DNA from 3 places in the Roseburia rectibacter genome. Region 3 is predicted to be linked to each of the others. Evidence: a T-box and tRNA genes for the amino acid it is inferred to sense, from the RefSeq annotation. Region 3 holds a T-box; the other regions hold tRNA genes.
The links. The T-box of region 3 lies ahead of thrS (threonine--tRNA ligase). A T-box ahead of a tRNA ligase gene usually reads a tRNA of that ligase, here a tRNA-Thr.
Positions count from the first base shown of each region.

Region 1: it has a tRNA-Thr gene. The T-box ahead of thrS (threonine--tRNA ligase) is inferred to sense a tRNA for this amino acid. The anticodon was not compared.
Region 2: it has a tRNA-Thr gene. The T-box ahead of thrS (threonine--tRNA ligase) is inferred to sense a tRNA for this amino acid. The anticodon was not compared.

Region 1 covers NZ_CP092473.1:2,296,155-2,302,162, reverse strand. The annotation lists gene H8S51_RS10885 (ABC transporter ATP-binding protein) at 1-277, opposite strand, end outside; gene H8S51_RS10880 (cupin domain-containing protein) at 349-888, opposite strand; tRNA gene H8S51_RS10875 (tRNA-Thr) at 1,110-1,182, shown strand; gene udk (uridine kinase) at 1,300-1,929, shown strand; gene H8S51_RS10865 (GDSL-type esterase/lipase family protein) at 1,915-3,117, opposite strand; gene H8S51_RS10860 (hypothetical protein) at 3,308-3,694, shown strand; gene H8S51_RS10855 (glycosyltransferase) at 3,775-4,947, shown strand; gene H8S51_RS10850 (epoxyqueuosine reductase QueH) at 4,929-5,594, shown strand; gene argH (argininosuccinate lyase) at 5,699-6,008, shown strand, end outside.
Region 2 covers NZ_CP092473.1:1,257,794-1,263,801, forward strand. The annotation lists gene H8S51_RS06030 (PIN domain-containing protein) at 1-854, shown strand, start outside; tRNA gene H8S51_RS06035 (tRNA-Thr) at 1,075-1,147, shown strand; gene H8S51_RS06040 (adenylate kinase) at 1,270-1,413, opposite strand; gene H8S51_RS06045 (LTA synthase family protein) at 1,630-3,660, shown strand; gene H8S51_RS06050 (YfhO family protein) at 3,687-6,008, shown strand, end outside.
Region 3 covers NZ_CP092473.1:287,641-293,648, reverse strand. The annotation lists gene H8S51_RS01375 (bifunctional metallophosphatase/5'-nucleotidase) at 1-258, opposite strand, end outside; gene H8S51_RS01370 (methyl-accepting chemotaxis protein) at 396-1,796, opposite strand; gene thrS (threonine--tRNA ligase) at 1,984-3,759, opposite strand; T-box leader at 3,814-4,022, opposite strand; gene H8S51_RS01360 (bifunctional metallophosphatase/5'-nucleotidase) at 4,072-5,559, opposite strand; gene phnE (phosphonate ABC transporter, permease protein PhnE) at 5,648-6,008, opposite strand, start outside.

The DNA.
Region 1 (6,008 bases), 2.0 Mb from region 3:
ACATATGCTGGAAAAGTGCGTATTTCTGGAAAACAGTATTTAAATTGCGCTCATTTGGAGGTAATGATGTGATATCTTTGCCGTCAAAAATGACACTGCCGGCATCCGGTGTCTCAAAACCGCCGATGATACGAAGGGTGGTTGTTTTTCCACAGCCGGATGGACCGAGAAGTGTGATAAATTCATTTTCACGGATATATAAATTTAAATCATCTAATACGACATGGTCGCCGTAAGATTTTGAAATACCTGTCAGATTAATTAGTTTTTTGCTCATTTGTGTTCAAAACGTTTCTTAATTGGTAGCAGAAGAAACATGATCCCTTTCTAAGTGGTTACATGATAAAATTAAAAACTCGGCGGCGTAGATACCCAGATTAAGATGGCATCGCGGTTTCCATTATTTTCCAGACGATGTTTTTTACCGGCCTGGAAATAAAAAGATTCGCCAGCGCGGACGGTATAAGCCCTTCCACCATATAGTACACGCACAGTTCCTTTTAATACATAGCCAAATTCTTCCCCTGTATGTGGCAGGTGTGTGTCGGAGGAGCCGCCGGGTTTTAAGGTAAGGCGTACCGGTTCCATACTGTTTTTCTGTGCATTTGGAATGATCCATTCGATCATTTTATTTCCATCTTCACTGATTTTTTCAAAATAGTCATCTTTTTCAAATACGATCTGTTCCGGTTCTTCGTCCGTAAAGAATTCGGCAGGTGTTGTGCCGAGACACTGTATGATATCGAGCAGTGTACCAATAGACGGAGAGTTCTGGTTACGTTCCAACTGGGAAATAAATCCCTTGGTCAGTTCGGAGCGGTCGGCGAGTTCCTGCTGTGTCAGGCCATACTGGATACGCAGTTCTTTCATACGCTTTCCGATATCCATAATAATCCTCATTTCTGCGATGTTTTATAGTAACTGTAAAAATATATGTTTTGTTTACAATAAGTAAACAAGATTATTTTATGCATTTCATAGGAAAAGTCAATAGAAAATAAAATATTGCAAAAATTTAGAAAAAAATATAAAAAAGGTATTGCATTTTTTATAATATATGTATATACTAGTCGAGTGTGGCGCAAGTCAAAAGACAGTCCACATTAATTGCCAATATGGCTCAGTTGGTAGAGCAACGCATTCGTAATGCGTAGGTCGTCGGTTCGAGTCCGACTATTGGCTTATAACTTCCGGAAGTCCGGACAGATAAGAGCAAGTGGTTTCTGAAAAGTTCCGCTTGCTTTTTTTGTAATAAGAAAATTCTTTTTTATATATCAGAATGTGAAAGGAAACGGTATTATGGCAGAGAAAAATACGATTTTAATTGGAATTGCAGGAGGAACAGGAAGCGGGAAAACGACGCTGGCAGATAAAGTGGTTGACAGCTTTGGACGTGATGAAGTCAGTATTCTGCGTCATGATAATTATTATAAACGCCATGATGAGATGAGTTATGAAGACCGCTCAAAGTTAAATTATGATCATCCGGATGCATTTGATACAGAACTGTTATGTGAACATATCAAAGAGCTGAAAAAGGGCAATGCCGTGCAGATGCCGGTCTATGATTATACGGTTCACAACCGTTCCGACAGGACGATCCTTGTGGAGCCGGCACCGGTGATCGTACTTGAGGGTATTTTGATCTTTGCCGAGCCGGCCTTGTGTGAACTGATGGATATCCGTGTATTTGTAGATACGGATGCGGATGTGCGTATTCTAAGAAGGATCGTAAGAGATGTAAAAGACCGTGGACGCTCCTTAGACAGTGTCATAAATCAGTATTTAACGACTGTAAAACCGATGCATGAACAGTTTGTGGAACCGAGTAAACGCCGTGCAGATATCATAATCCCGGAGGGTGGCGAAAATGCGGTTGCATTGGAGATGCTGATCCAGAGAGTAAGAAAGCATTTAGAGGAAGCGTAAAGATACAGCATCAGCCATTGCCTTGTAACCGGCACTGCTTGGGTGAAGATGGTCGCCACTGTCATAGCCTGCTTTGAATGCAGCAGGATTGGTGCTGTCACGTACGGCAAGGTCAAAATCAATGCAGCCTTCAAAGCCGTCCGCCTGGCGGATCCATTCATTGACTTTATTTTTCAGTTCTTCACGGAACGGGGCATAGGTACGCCAGCCTTCGATCGGAAGCAGTGTTCCGATATAGACAGACAATCCAAGAGAGTGTGCCTGGTCAGTGTACCATTTGAGACCGTCTATGAGTTCTTCTGCTGTTGGAAGATCGCTCATGGGACGGAACGGATTGATATCTGTTCCAACCGGGTGAATGATATCATTGATCCCCTGCTGGATAATGATAGTATCGGCACCGGCGGCCGGTATTTCATGCAAAAAGCGGTTGCTTCCTTTTAAACCGTAGGAATCATAGGTAATGCAGTCATACTGGCGCAGAATTCTGGTACCGCTTGCAGCGCGTCGGATGATGGAAGTGTGTTTTCTGCCCTCACGTCTTAAACGGAGCGTTAGTTCATCCGGCCATGCCTGTGCGGTAATGGAGTCACCATAGCAGATCACAGCATGGTTGTCGGATGATGTTAAAATATCAATATTGCTTAAAAAATAAAACCAGCTTGTCGTTTTGCTTGTATCAAGAGGAAGATCTTCTGTTAATGTCTGATCACCCAGTGAGAAAAATCCTTTCGAGAGAGGACCTGTGATCAGAACAGCGGACTGCATCAGCGTAAAGTCTGCAAAATAAAGATTGACACAAAGTGTCTGTCCTGCCTGAACCTGAAAGGAAACTTCATCGCTTACAATACGCTTGTGTGCATCAAGTGTCACAGAAGGATTGCCCCAAAAAGTAATCTGTGTTGTTGTCGATTTCTTCTGCGGGCAGGACAGATTAATTTTGGGGGCAGAATCGCTGTTGGTATTGAAGTCCGCGACGGAGACGGTTGCCTTTGTGATAGAGACAGGTTCGCTTCCACAGTAATTGTCAAAGGTAAATCTTAAAGATGTTCCGTCAAATGGCGCATAGACCGGATAGCGGAGTGTAATATCTTTTGCATAGCTTTCCGGCCGGTGTTCTGCGATTGAAACTGCATTTCCCCACATGGAACACCATGTATCAGGTTTGTTGATCGTTGTATGATTCATCGGGTTCTCCATTTCTGTCAGATAATTATTTTCGTTGTATCAGTATACATCCTTTTTGAAAGAGGGTAAAGTGAAAACTACTTGTTCTTTTTTATATAAATTGATATAATGCAGAAAGATGACGTGTTTTCCGGTAAGCAGATCATTTGACCGGATGACATTATAGCAGAAAGAGGAGAGGTATTAAGGTATGAGTGAACCTGAAAATTATGTAAAAAAAGAGGAGCCGCGCGTATCCATAAAGCAGCGCAGAAAAAAGAGTATAGGGGGTATCCTTGGAACGTTATTTGCAGAGAATCAGAGTATGCTGATGCTGTTTGCAGTCATTGTTGCAGCACTTGCGGTTATTCTGGCAGGAATTATTGCTCTGCATATGCCGGTTGTTCCGGTTTGTCTGATCGTATTGTTAGAAGCAGGGATTGCCTGCTGCCTGCATGATGTACCGGTCTGGCTGCATGCGATTGCTGTGATCGCTCAGATCGTAGCAGGGGTTTTCGCCGGAGCAACTGTTTTTATGGTGCTTTGCGTGGTAGAATATTTAGTTGGAATTTTGTGCCTGCGTTATGTAAGAGAGTAAGGAATGAGAATGAAAACGGACTTTTGCTTTGGGGAGACTTTTAGCAGGAGTCCGTTTGTATTTTACGGGAGGAAAAACGGATGAAAGCACAGGAAAAGATTTTAGTATTCTGTTCCAGGGAAATCTGTTATTTGTCGGGAAACTTTTTTGCCCATCAGCTTGCAGGTGCGTTTGAAGAAGCAGGCTATGAGACGACAGTATGTGAGTTTACATCCAAAGATGATCTTGATAAGGTACTTTCTCCATTTTTTGGAAAAAAATATCGTGCAGTTTTTGACTTTAACTCTCTGCTTCCAAGACTTGCGATGGATGACGGAACACCGGTGACAGACCTGATCGATGGTCCATTTTACGATTATATTTTGGATCATCCATTATTTCATTATAACTGTCTGATGACACAGGCAAAAAATTTTCATGTGATCGTGCTGGATGAAGGACAGGCTGATTATGTCAGAAAATATCATCCAAATGTAAAGAGCGTGCATATGCTCCCGCTTGGAGCGACGGTTGCATTATTTGACGGGGAAAAAAATCCTGCGGATCGGATCCTTTTTATAGGAACTTATGATGCACCGGATAAGGTATATGATATTGTGAAAGCAGCACCGGAGCCTTTTTGCGGATTGATGAAAAGGATCATAGAAATGAGGATCGGGACGCCGGAACTTCCGATGGAGGAAGCATTTCGGGCATGCCTGAAAGAAAATGACATGGAACTTGACAGTGCGCAGTTTGCTCTTTTTATGAATACAATGTATGCATCGGATGCCTACATCAGGGATTATTTCAGGAAAGCGGCACTTGATGAGCTTTTAAAAAGAAAGATACCGGTACGGTTAGTCGGTGAGGGATGGGAAAAATATCAGACTCCCTATGAGAAATATCTGACGATCGAAAAGCCGGTTACCTTTGATCTTTCTTTTGAGAAAATTGCGAGAAACCAGATCATGCTTGATGTTTCGCCGATTTTTAACCGGGGCATCCATGACAGGGCGATTGCCGGGATGGCAAACCGTACTGTGGTGCTGACAGATGAGAATCCGTACAGGCGTTCGCATTTTAAAAACAGGGAGGATCTGATGTTTTATTCGCTGTCAGAAATAGGTTCGCTGTCGGAAGCTGTCGGAGAACTGATGGAAAATGACAGACTTCGGGAAAAGATCCGGGACAATGCATATCAGACATTCTGTACCGGGCATACATGGAGGGCGCGGGCAGAAGAAATATTGTCATGGGAGGCAGAAAATTGAAACAGAATTATCAGAAAATGCTTGAGGAGACCATAGCGAAAAACCAGAGTGAGAACAAAGTGCCCACCCTGCTGTTACACAGTTGTTGTGCACCCTGCAGTTCTTACTGCTTAGAGTATCTGTCACAGTATTTTAAAATCACGGTTTTTTATTATAATCCGAATATTTATCCGGAAGAGGAATATTTTAAACGTGTAAAAGAGCAGCAGCGCTTTGTCGAGAGACTGCCGGCAAAATATCCAGTTTCTTTTGTAGAGGGAAATTATGATAAAGAACGTTTTTATCAGATGGCGCAGGGACTAGAGGACGTGAAAGAGGGCGGTGAGAGGTGTTTCCGCTGCTATGAACTGCGGCTCCGGGAATCGGCCGAGATTGCAAATAAACTTCATATGGATTATTTTACAACGACATTATCCATCAGTCCGCTTAAAAATGCAGAAAAATTAAATGAGATCGGGGATCGTTTATCTGAGGAATATGGGATTTCATACTTAAATTCTGATTTTAAAAAGAAAAACGGATACAAGCGTTCCGTGGAGCTTTCCGAAGAATATGGCATGTACCGCCAGTATTACTGCGGCTGTGTTTTTTCGAAAAAGGAAAGGGATGCACAGATCGCGGCGAAGGAAGCGGAGAGGCATGCATGACAGCATGTATAGCCGGTGCATAAAAATACAACAGGGACTTGCGGGGATGCAGCACTTCATGTAGAATGAAATGTAATTATGACAACGAAAGTGAGGATTTAGATATGGCACAGTTATGGGGAGGACGTTTCACAAAGGCAACAGACCAGCTTGTATATAATTTCAATGCGTCTATCACATTTGATCAGAAATTTTATAAACAGGATATCGAGGGCAGTATCGCACATGTAAAAATGCTTGGAAAACAGGGTATTTTAACAGAACAGGAAATGAACGATATCGTCACGACACTGCAGGAGATCAAAGAAGATGTGGAGAGCGGAAAATTAGAGATCACATCAGAATACGAAGATATTCACAGTTTTGTGGAGGCAAATTTAATCGACCGTCTCGGTGATACCGGTAAAAAGCTTC
Region 2 (6,008 bases), 970 kb from region 3:
TACAGCGTATCAGCGGAAAAGAATTAAGCCGCAGATTACAGCAGAAGACAAAAACAGCAGAGTTATTGGAAAATTCCACAGAAGCTGCGACAGGGCGGACGGCAGAGTTTCTGAAACACGAGACAGAAGCTGCGACAGGGCAGACGGCAGAGTTTCTGAAACACGAGACAGAAGCTGCGACAGGGCAGACCGCAGAGTTTCTGAAACACGAGACAGAAGCTGCGACGGAGCAGACAGCTGAGTCTATGAAAAACGAAACGGTAACTGCGGAAGAACAGGTACAGACAGAAAAATATGCGGAATCAGAAGAAATGTCTGAACCAGAAGAGATTCAGATGGAAATGCCGGATGAAATTATGAGACCGGATGAAACAGCAGATGGGAATCAGCAGGATGAAGAATTGTCAGATGCAGATCCTGAGAAGAATATAATGGTGAAAACACCAGAGATTTCAAAGGAACAGGATGAGGTTATCCGCAGCCTGCTTACCTGCATCAGCAAAGATCGTCTTGCAGATTTTCACAATGCACTGGTATTGTTCTTTGGGGAAGAGATTGGAAAAGAACTTTACCAGGAAGCAAAGAACAGTTCTGCATATGCGATCTGCCGTGAGAATCAGAATGCGATCAGTGAGGAAGAGAAGTTTGATGTTTATTGTCAGACAGTATTTGCCTACAGTGATCCAAAACTGGACTGTCCGGAAGATTTTTCCTCGTTTTTGTATAAGGCAAATGCGAAGAGAAAGAATCTCAATTCATTAAGAGCTGCATTGCAGGGACATTATGGCAAAGATAAGGGAATGAAATATTATTCTCTTTTTAAGTCACACATCAAGATTATGAATCGGATGTAAAAAAGGAGAGGCTGATTGAAACAAAACGGGAAGAACATAACGGATGTGGTGACAAAACACCATCTGGCCAGAAGACCCGAAGAACACAATCCCGGTGAGACATGGAATGTTGATCTGGGATTGTGTAAATTTTTTGAAAAATTACAAAAATTTCCTGCATTTTATGCTTGACAAGCGTACAATCCTATTGTATAGTAATACAGGTGTTGAAAAACACAATGCTGCTGTGGCTCAGTCGGTAGAGCGTCGCATTGGTAGTGCGGAGGTCACGGGTCCGATTCCCGTCAGCAGCTTTTTTTGTGCCCAAAAAGATCATAAACAGCAGATTGCATATTTTGAAGGAAGATTTTTTATCACGGATAAAAGGAACAGAGCGGCAGACGGTCGCTCTGTTTTTTTAATAAAAATACAAAATTTAGTTCTTTTTGATCTGTTTATCTGTATTACCGGCAATAAAATGATCAATGAGAAGATTGATCGTATGCTGCTGTGTTTCAATGATTTTTCGGAAAGTTTCATTCTCTTTTGTCAGACGGTTGATTTCAGATTCACTATTCATTTTCATCTTCCTTTTTGCGCCACTCAAATCGATACAGGTATTGTATATATTTTCATGTTAAAAAAAATTATTTGAAATGTCAAGACAATAAAGACGTCTGTGGGAAAGATTATTGCTTTATTAACATAAAGCGTCAAAATAACTATTTTATTCGACAGAACATGCAAAAAATAAAGGCTGGGAAATAGTGTTGCAATACTGGAAACTTATGAATTTATGAATTTTTTACGAATAGATGTTATTTGCTGGAGGAATGTGCTAAAATATCATTCGGCTAATTATCTAAAGGGAAGATACACCCTTGAAATGAGGTTTGACATGAATGCTAGCAGAAAAAGAAAAAATACGAAACCAAAAGGTTTCTGGGAAAAATTAAAAGAGCAGAGAAATGAGAAAATAGCAGCCAGGAACAAAAAGTCGGATAAGAAGAATGATATTTTAAAAAAGGCAGGAAGCAGTATCATATCGTTGCTGCTTGTCATATTGCCGCCTGCGGCATGTTTTTATCTTATGGAGTGTTATTCACACAATCCGTTTATGGTCGTGCGTCCGTGGGCTCAGTTTTTTAATATTGTACTGTTTTTACTGGTAACGATTGTACTGTTTTTGCTGACAGGAAAATTAAAGACAGCACACCGGATCGTTTATGGTGTGGCGATGATCTATGGTATTGCAAACAGTTATGTAGTGCGTTTCCGTACAAATCCGATCGTGCCGTGGGATATTTTTTCATGGAAAACGGCGGCGAGTGTGGCGGATAATTATAATTTTATGCCGGATACGCGTATGGTCGTGGTAACACTGGTGTTTCTTGTGGCAATCGCATTATTTCATTTTATAAAGGTAAAAGTAACACGTTTTGTATTCTGGAAACGGCTTATTCCGGCAGCACTTGTGGCTGTGGTGCTTTCACTGTTTGCGGGAACCTTACAGCAGGAGAGCTTTCAGAACAGCCACAGACTTTATAATAAGCTGTTTACACCGGTCTACATGACAGATGTGGATGGAATGGCAGTCACATTTGTGATGAATCTTGCATATATGTCGATCGATAAACCGGAGCATTACAGTGACTCGGAGGCACAGGCAGTGCTTGATTCCTACGGAGCAGGAGGTGCAATGTCGGAGGATACTGATCCGGCAGCAAAAGATGATACACAAAAGGATGAAGAACTTCCAAATATCATTGTGATGATGAATGAGTCGTTTTCGGATCTGTCGGTTCTGGGTGATTTTGAGACAAATGAGGATTACATGCCGTTTATTCACAGCTTGGAACAGGGAGCAGAAAATACGGTTACCGGAATGTTAAACGTATCTGTATGTGGCGGAAATACGGCAAATACCGAGTTTGAATTTCTGACCGGCAATACCATGGCATTTCTTCCACAGGGAAGTATTCCGTACCAGCAGTATATCAATGGGGATTTAAAGGCACTTCCGGATTATCTGAAAACATTAGGATATCAGACGATTGCAACACATCCATACAATGCAGGCGGATGGGAACGTGATACGGTTTATCCGATGTTAGGTTTTAACGAAAGTGTATTTAAAGATGAGTATGTGAATCCACAGTATGTGAGACAGTATATCAGTGATGAGAGCTGTGTGGATAAGATTATCGAATTTTATGAAAATAAAGAAACAGATAAACCATTGTTTGTTTTTAATGTGACAATGCAGAATCACGGTGGATATCAGGATCAGTATGGCAATTTTACCCCGGATATCTCAGTGAAAGATTCCACTAATTTTTCGCTGCAGCAGTATTTATCGCTGGTAAAACTTTCTGATTCAGCGTTGGAGTCTTTAATCTCTTATTTTAAAGATGCAGATGAAAAAACAGTGATCGTTTTCTTCGGGGATCACCAGCCGAGTGATGCCGTTGCATCTACGGTTCTTGCAAAAAATGGAATGTCCTGGAATCACCTGACAGAGGAACAGCAGAAACTGCGTTATCAGGTTCCTTATGTGGTATGGGCAAATTATGATATTGATGAGGAAACGGGTGCAGATACGAGTGCAAATTATCTTGCAGCAGAAGTGTTAGAGCGTGCAGGTGTTCCACTGGACGAATACCGTTCCTATCTGATGCATTTAAAGACAGAATATCCGGTCATTTCTGCCGTGCGTACGGTAAAAGCAGATGGCAGTGAAGTGCGGGCTTCCGATGAAAAAGATGAGATGGATATTTACCGGAAACTGCAGTATTATGAGTTGTTTGATCATGGAACTGTCAATTAGAAAATGATAAAAAGAGAGGTTTTGTTTTGAAAAGAGAAAAGAAACTACAAAATCAATTGTGGGAAGAAAGAATGCCGCTTCTTGCTTCATTCTTTCTGCCATTTTTTATTCTGGTTGTGATATGTATCCTTCATGATGTTTATCCGTTTGGAGAGCAGTGTATTTTACACATTGATATGTACCATCAGTACTGTCCTTTTTTCACGGAGCTGATGGATAAGATCAAACATGGCGGCAGTCTGTTTTACTCATGGAATGTCGGACTGGGGGCAGATTTCATCTCTCTGTATGCCTATTATCTGGCAAGCCCCCTGAACTGGCTGCTGCTGTTATGTCCGCAAAATCATGTGATCGAATTTATGACCTTGCTTGTGATCTTGAAAATTTCATTTGCGGGACTGTTTTTTGGTTATTATTTAAAAGAGCACTTTGAAAAAAATCATATTGCGGTCAGTATTTTTGCGACAGCCTATGCATTGTGCGGATTCTCCGCAGCCTATGCATGGGATATCATGTGGTTAGACTGTATGATGTTAGCGCCGCTTGTTGTTCTTGGACTCGAAAAACTGATCAAAGAGAAAAAGGTACTGCTTTATTATATCTCGCTGTCTTTATGCATTATCAGTAATTATTACATTGCGATCATGGTATGCATTTTTCAGGTGATCTGGTTTTTGATCACATGGCTTGAAAATAAGGAAACAGGGATCGGGGCCTGGATTCGTTTTGCAGTTTATTCTCTTCTGGCAGGTGGAACGGGTGCAGTTCTGATCATTCCTGAGGCGATCACACTTGGTGCGAGTGGGTCACAGAATATTTCGTTCCCGGATACGATGGAATGGTATTTTAACATCATTGCGGAGCTGGGAAGACATTCTGTGATGGCAGAGCCCTATACAGGAAAAGACCACTGGCCAAATATTTACTGTGGAGTATTTGTTATTCTTTTGTTTGTACTATATTTGCTTAATCGTGAAATATCCTGGAAAAAGAAGCTGGCGCGTGGAATTCTGGCAGTATTTTTTGTTCTCAGTTTTTCAAATAATATACTTGATTTCATCTGGCATGGTATGCATTTTCCTGATTCCCTGCCGGGAAGACAGACTTTTTTATACGCATTTTTATTGCTTGCGGTTGCATATGAGGCATTTTTACATTTTAAAGGGACGCGGTTTTTAGATGTGATCGCAGCGGGAGTGGCATCAGTTGGTCTGATGGCAGTTTCCTGTCATTTTTCCGATGGGACGATCTTAGGAGAGAGCGCGGCAACGGCAACTTATGTATTTCTGGGCAGCTATATTGTGGTGCTGCTGATCTATTTTTATGCGGAGGAATGTATCCGGGAAGATGAGGTAAAAAAGATCGGAAGGATCAAAAGGGCAACCAGGGAAGAACTGAAGAAGATCATGCTTGTCTGTGGCTGCGTAGCGATGCTGTTAGAATTATTCTTTAATTACAATGTGACCGGACTTGAGACAACAAGCAGGACTGCTTATGTAAAGGCGGTGGATGATTATCATGTGGTACTTGCAGAGGCAAAAGATCAGGCACAGAAGGAAGGCGTATTATTTTACCGGACAGAGGAATTAGAGCGTAAAACGAAAAATGATGCCGCATTGTATGGATATCGTTCTGCAACACAGTTTTCGTCACTGATGAATTTAGATGTCAGTCATTTTTATCAGGCAGTCGGAATGGAGGGCGGTAAGAATTTTTACTGCGTGAATGGGGCAACACCGCTTTTATCTGCGATGTTATCCCTGCGCTATGTGATCGCAGATAATGCGCTTGAGGCAAATCCGATCCGTTCTTTTGTGGCAGGAAGCGGAAACACTTATCTCTATGAAAATAAATACGTGCTCCCGCTTGGCTTTATGATGGATGAGAATGTGATCGAAGCGTGGGATTATTCTGATTTAGACGAGATCACAGCGCAGAATAAACTTGCAGAACTTCTCGGTGCAGATGAGACGATGCTGACAGAGATCCCATCGGAATCAGTGGTCGGAGAATCAACGATTGATGTGCAGGAAGATGCATATATTTTTGCTACCTATGATTCGACGACCGTGGACAGCCTGACAGAAGAGATCAGTGACGGCAGGACAAAATCTTTCACGAAAGTTTCGCATGGTTATACGCTTGATCTTGGATACTGCACGGCAGGTACGGAAGTAAAGATCAAAAACAGCAGCGAGGAGAGGGTGAACATTACTGCATATGCCTTAAATCTCGATGCAGTAGATACTGCTTATCAGACATTAAATGAGCAGACGATGGAGATGACGTCATTTTCCGATACGAAGATCACCGGAACGATCGATGTGAAAAAAGAAGGACGGCTGATC
Region 3 (6,008 bases):
ATTTTTCTCCTTTTGTTCATCGATCAGCGTCTTGATCCTTGCGAACCCGCCGATCATTTCCTGTTTTTCGTCCACTACCGTTGAAAAACTGTTCAGATGGGAATGTGTATCATGCACAAACATGATATCAATCATTTTAGAGTCCGTCTGGTCTGCCGCCTTCACACTGCCGGACATCCCCATCATTCCCAAAACCAGAACAAAAACAAGGACTGCAGCCAGTCCCATTTTCCAATTTTTGATCTTTTCCCGTAACATATAAGTCTCCCTGTCTTACAAAGCATAATTTTGCTTTTTTTACTTATATTTTACTTGAACTTTTAAAATTAGTAAATGGTGGTGCAGTCCTAATTTTTACTTTATCCAAAATATTTTTTACAATAGATTGATCCTGTCTATGCAACCGTAAATTTCTTTGTGTCCTTCCTCAACATCAAAGATGCCTCCTGCGTCTGTTTCATCAGTTCACGCATATCTTCTGCCTGTCTATCAACATTGGTAACACGCTCTGCAATGCTTCCGGTACTTGCCGCACCATCATTTGCAGCTTTCGTTACCTCCTGAATGTTTGCAACCACTCCGCTGACCGAAGCTAAAAGCTGTTCGGATGCCGCGCTGAAATCCGTTACAAGTTCTTCAACATAGTTTGCATCTTCATTATAATCATCTGCCATTTTTTCAAAATCATCAAAACTCTCCGTGACGTCTCCTCCCACAAACTCTAACAGACGTTTTGCATCTGTGGTCAGTCTTGCAACTGCTGTCTGGACACGCTCTGTCACTTCCTGGATATTCCCGACCGTGCTCGCCGACTGCTCCGCAAGATTACGGATCTCATCTGCAACAACTGCAAATCCTTTTCCCGCCTCTCCGGCTCTTGCGGCTTCAATTGATGCATTCAAAGCCAGCAGATTTGTCTGAGAAGTGATTCCCATGATGGACTCCGCAAGAACACCGATCTGCTCCACGACTTTTGCATTTTCAAGTGCTTCCGATAAGCTGTCATTGATTTCCCCATGCACTTTCCTGATATTTGCACGGCTTGCACTGATCTTTTGTTTCGTATCAGCCGCTCTGGTATGGATCTCGTCAACTTTTCCGTTTCCCTCCTGTGCATGCTCTGCAATTCCTTTTGCAGCTTCCTCAATCTCTCCGGACATCGTATTCACTTCCTGTGCAGCTGCTGCGGTCTCCTGATTTCCGGCTGCAAGTTCCTGCGTGATACCAGATACACTGTCGATCTCGTCCGCAAGTTTTGTCAGTGCCGCCTCTGCTGTTCCAACCGTTTCATCCAATGTATCCGCTTCGCGCTGTACATAGCCGATCAGATGTCTCATATTGTGATGAATGTTACGAATGCTGCGTGCAAGAATACCGATCTCATCTTCACGTTTCAGGTATTTTTCCTCCACACGCTGCGTAAAATCGCCCTGTCCCATTTTTTCGGCAAACAGCGCAGATCTTTTGACGCCTAATGTAATGTCGAATGTAAGATACAGTACCCATATATCCGTGAGTATACACATAATAACCATAAAATAGAAAAACTGATCCTGTTTTGCTTTCTTTTCCTGCTGCATTTTCTGCAATATCGGCTGCAGTTCCTGTTGTATTTCTTCCTGGGAATATTCCGGGTGTTCCTCACTTACATATTCTTCCATGCTGGTGATCGCATCATTACGGATAGTACCCATATTTTTTGCTCCGACAACTACTCCATATAATCCGATTATTAAAATCTCAATAATCAGAATCGTCATTTTTACCTTTAATGATACTTTTCCACTTAGGGTCACATCAATATCCTCCTTTGTTCTTTCTGATTTATTCTCATAAACGATTTTATATTAATACCATTCTACTATCATTTAATTTTGATTACAATATACATCTTTGACAATTTATTTATCAGGTTTTTGTTTCCTGTCTGACTGAAAAAATGCGGCACATCCTGCCGGACACACCGCATTTTCATATTTCTGTTTATTTTAATGCTGCAGGATTGATCTTCTTTGTGCGGATATCCTCTTTTAACAGTGCAAGGAAATCTTCCTTGGAAACTGTGGTGGAATTCTGCTCTCCATGCAGTCTGTAGCTTACGGTTCCGTCAGCTGCTTCGTTCTTACCAAGCACTAACAGATACGGCACTTTCTCCATCTGTGCTTCACGGATACGGTAGCCGAGTTTCTCGTTTCTCTCATCGATCTCAACACGGATTCCGCTATCATCCAGATACTTATATAAGTCATGAGAATATGCGTTAAGTTCTTCATCCTCATTCTTGACCGGAAGGATCTTAGCCTGAACCGGAGCTAACCATAACGGCAGGTTTCCTTTTGTCTCCTCTAAAATGTATGCCATGAAACGATCGAGAGAACCTAAAATCGCTCTGTGTAAAACAACCGGTGTTTTCTTGGTTCCGTCGCTGTCAATATAAGACAGGTTGAATTTTGCCGGCAGACAGAAGTCTAACTGGCAGGTTGAAAGTGTATACTCATTACCGATCGCCGGTTTTACATTAACGTCAAGTTTTGGTCCGTAGAAAGCAGCCTCGCCGATCTCTTCTGTATACTCGATACCGATATCGTCAAGCACTTTACGGAGTGCATTCTCTGCGTTGTTCCACATTTCATCGTCATCATGGTATTTGACTTTATCTTCCGGATCTCTTAAGGAGAGTACACAGCGGTAATCTGTGATATTGAAATCTTTGTAAGTATCAAAGATCAGTTCTACTACTTTTGCAAACTCAGATTCGATCTGCTCCGGTGTTACAAACAGATGGGCATCATTCTGACAGAAATGTCTTCCTCTCTCGATACCTTTTAAGGTTCCACTTGCCTCAAAACGGAAGTCATGTGCGATCTCGCCGATACGGATCGGCAGATCTTTATAGGAATGCATTCTGTTCGCATAGATCATCATGTGATGCGGGCAGTTCATCGGACGGAGTACAAAAGATTCACCCTCCATTTCCATTGCCGGGAACATATTCTCTTTGTAGTGATCCCAGTGACCGGAAGTTTTATAAAGATTTACGGTACCAACACAAGGTGTCATAACGTGAAGATAACCAAGTTTGCGCTCTTTCGCTTTGATATAATTTTCAAGTTCCTGCCATACCGTGTATCCTTTTGGAAGGAACATCGGAAGTCCGCGTCCAACCAGATCGTCAGACATAAACAGGTGCATCTCTTTACCGATCTTTCTGTGATCACGGTCTTTTGCTTCCTCTAAGAGTTTTAAATGCTCCTCTAACTCTTCTGCAGTCGGGAAACATACACCGTAGATACGCTGCATTACATGGTTATTTGCATCACCTTTCCAGTAAACACCGGAATATTTGATCAGTTTAAAGTTTTTACATAATTTGGTATTGTCAACATGCGGTCCACGGCAGAGATCCGTGAAATCGCCCTGATCGTATACGGAAATATTTCCATCCTCCAAGCCATCGATCAGGTCAAGTTTGTACTCATCATCTTTAAAAAGCTCTAACGCTTCTGCTTTTGAGATCTCACGTCTGTAAATCTTTTTACCTTCTTTGCAGACTTTTTTCATCTCTTTTTCGATCGCTGCGATCACATCATCATTGACAGCAGTATCGCCAAGATCGATATCATAATAAAATCCTTCTTTTACAACAGGTCCTACCCAGAACTTTGCGTTCGGATATAAGTGTTTTACTGCCTGTGCCATCACATGTGCACAGGAATGGTTGAGCGTATTCAGTCTCTCGTCTTCTTTAAAATCTACCATGATTAATCTCCTTTTCCTAAACTAAAAAGTCCCTTATACAGACAACGTATCTGTATAAGGGACGAATAAACATTTTTATCCGCGGTTCCACCCCGTTTATCTCCATGTGGAAAATCACTCATTTTGATGATAACGGAATCACCGGACCGGATTAGGGCCGCTCAGAGATGGTCTTCCTGAAGTTCCATTTTAAGATACTCACACCAAAATGTATCTCTCTCTTTAAAATTTCCGATCAGTACTCTTCTCTTCAATGCGTTTCTTTGATTTTATTTCATAGAATGCATTCTGTCAAGTTTATTCTTTCATACATCACACCTCAATATATGGATATTCGTGGAAATAATCCATGATCAGTTCCACCATCTCCACATTGATTTCTTTGACCAGCGGACATTCTGTGTAAACATCATATCCACCAGCACCGCTGTAACGGTAATTATTCAGGCATAATGTAAATTTATCTTCATCTAAAACCGGCTTTCCGTCTCTTGAAAGCCCCACGATCCTGCTTCCGACCGGGTTTTTTGGATTGATTTCAAAATCCACACCCATATAATAGTCATAATTATAATGTTCCACCTTTGGAACCAGGAAGCTGTCGGAAACACAGACATTTCCTTCGTTATCATATGCAAAGTATTCTGCACTGCGCTCCATTACTGTCTTTAGCTGTGCACCCGTGATCTCACAGACCACAAGTGTATTCGGATATGGATAAGTGGCTATGATATCGCGTGTGCTCACTTCACTGCGGAAACCTGCGATTTCATTTGCCAGACCGACGGACGATAACATTGCTCCCGAAAAATGAAGCTGGATACGGTTTAAAAAATCGGCGATCGGTGAGCCATACAATGCCATTTTTACCTTTTCTTCCGGCATGATTGCACGGCTCAAATGACCAATTGGCTGATTAAGCCATGCCTGCACGGAATTTTCCGTAGAACGGTATTTATCTGCAAGCCCAGCCCCCTTTGTGGGCTCTGACTGCCGCAATTCGGACCTGATGCTCTTTTTATCCTCTGTCACGGTGACCTCCAGATACTGATATTCTTTTGCATTATCACATGGCTGTACTGTATAAGTTCCAAACAGCTCTCTTCCAGGCACAGACATATGCTGATGTCCGGTCAGTAAGATATCAAAATCCAGTTCCTTACAGATCCTGTAACCCACATTTTCAGTCGTCTTAGAAAGCACCGCTCCGCTTTCTAAATCACACTCAAAACCTCCGTGATAAATGCAGATCGTAAGATCTGTCTGCTCTTTCATCTGGGCAAGTGCCCTCTTCGCTGCCTCAAAAGGATCTGTAATATGGATTCCTTTTAAGTTTTCTTCTTTTTCCCAGATGTTTACATAATCCGTTACAATACCAGCGATACCGATGCGCAATCCGTTTTTCATCGTATGAAGTTTCCATGGAAACAGGATGTTTCCTTCCTCATCCATGATATTCTGGCACACACATACACCGTTATTTCTATTGCGATATGCCGCCTGATAATCTAGTCCGTAATTAAAGTCATGATTGCCAAGTGTATAATAATCGTATCCGCAGTCGTTCATAATATCTGCGATCACTTCCGGAGAGTTTGCAACCTGACGGCAGTAATAAGCAAAGGCGGAGCCTTGTAAAATATCTCCGCCATCTATGATGAGTGTCTCATCATCCTTGTTAAAATCTGCCGCACAGCCAAAAAGTCCTACCGGTTTTACATCCATATCCCCATAAGTCGTCGGATAAAAATATCCGTGCACATCTGAGGTAAAATAAACTTTTAACTTTTTCTGCTGCATGTTTTATCCCTTTCAATAACCTGCAAATTTGAGTATGCGACTCAAATTTGTGTGCGTAAAATCTTTCATATATGGATTTTTCGCACTACTAACCCCTTGCTAATTTTGTACGGATCTTTGATGAGATAACTTCAATAATTAAGATCAGTACGATCAGTCCGGCAAGAATTGCTCCTACCTGATTCCATTTGTATGCACTCATCGCAAAGATAAGCGGTGCACCGATACCACCGGCACCAACCAGACCAAGTACTGTTGCATCTCTTAAATTCATATCAAAACGATAGATCAAAGTAGACATAAAATCTGGGAACAACTGGGATAAGATACCGTAACGGATCTTCTGGAACATCGTACATCCTGCTGCATCTAATGATTCCAGGATCTTAGTATCCAGATCCTCAATGCTCTCGATAAACATTTTACTGATCATACCGATCGAACAGAGT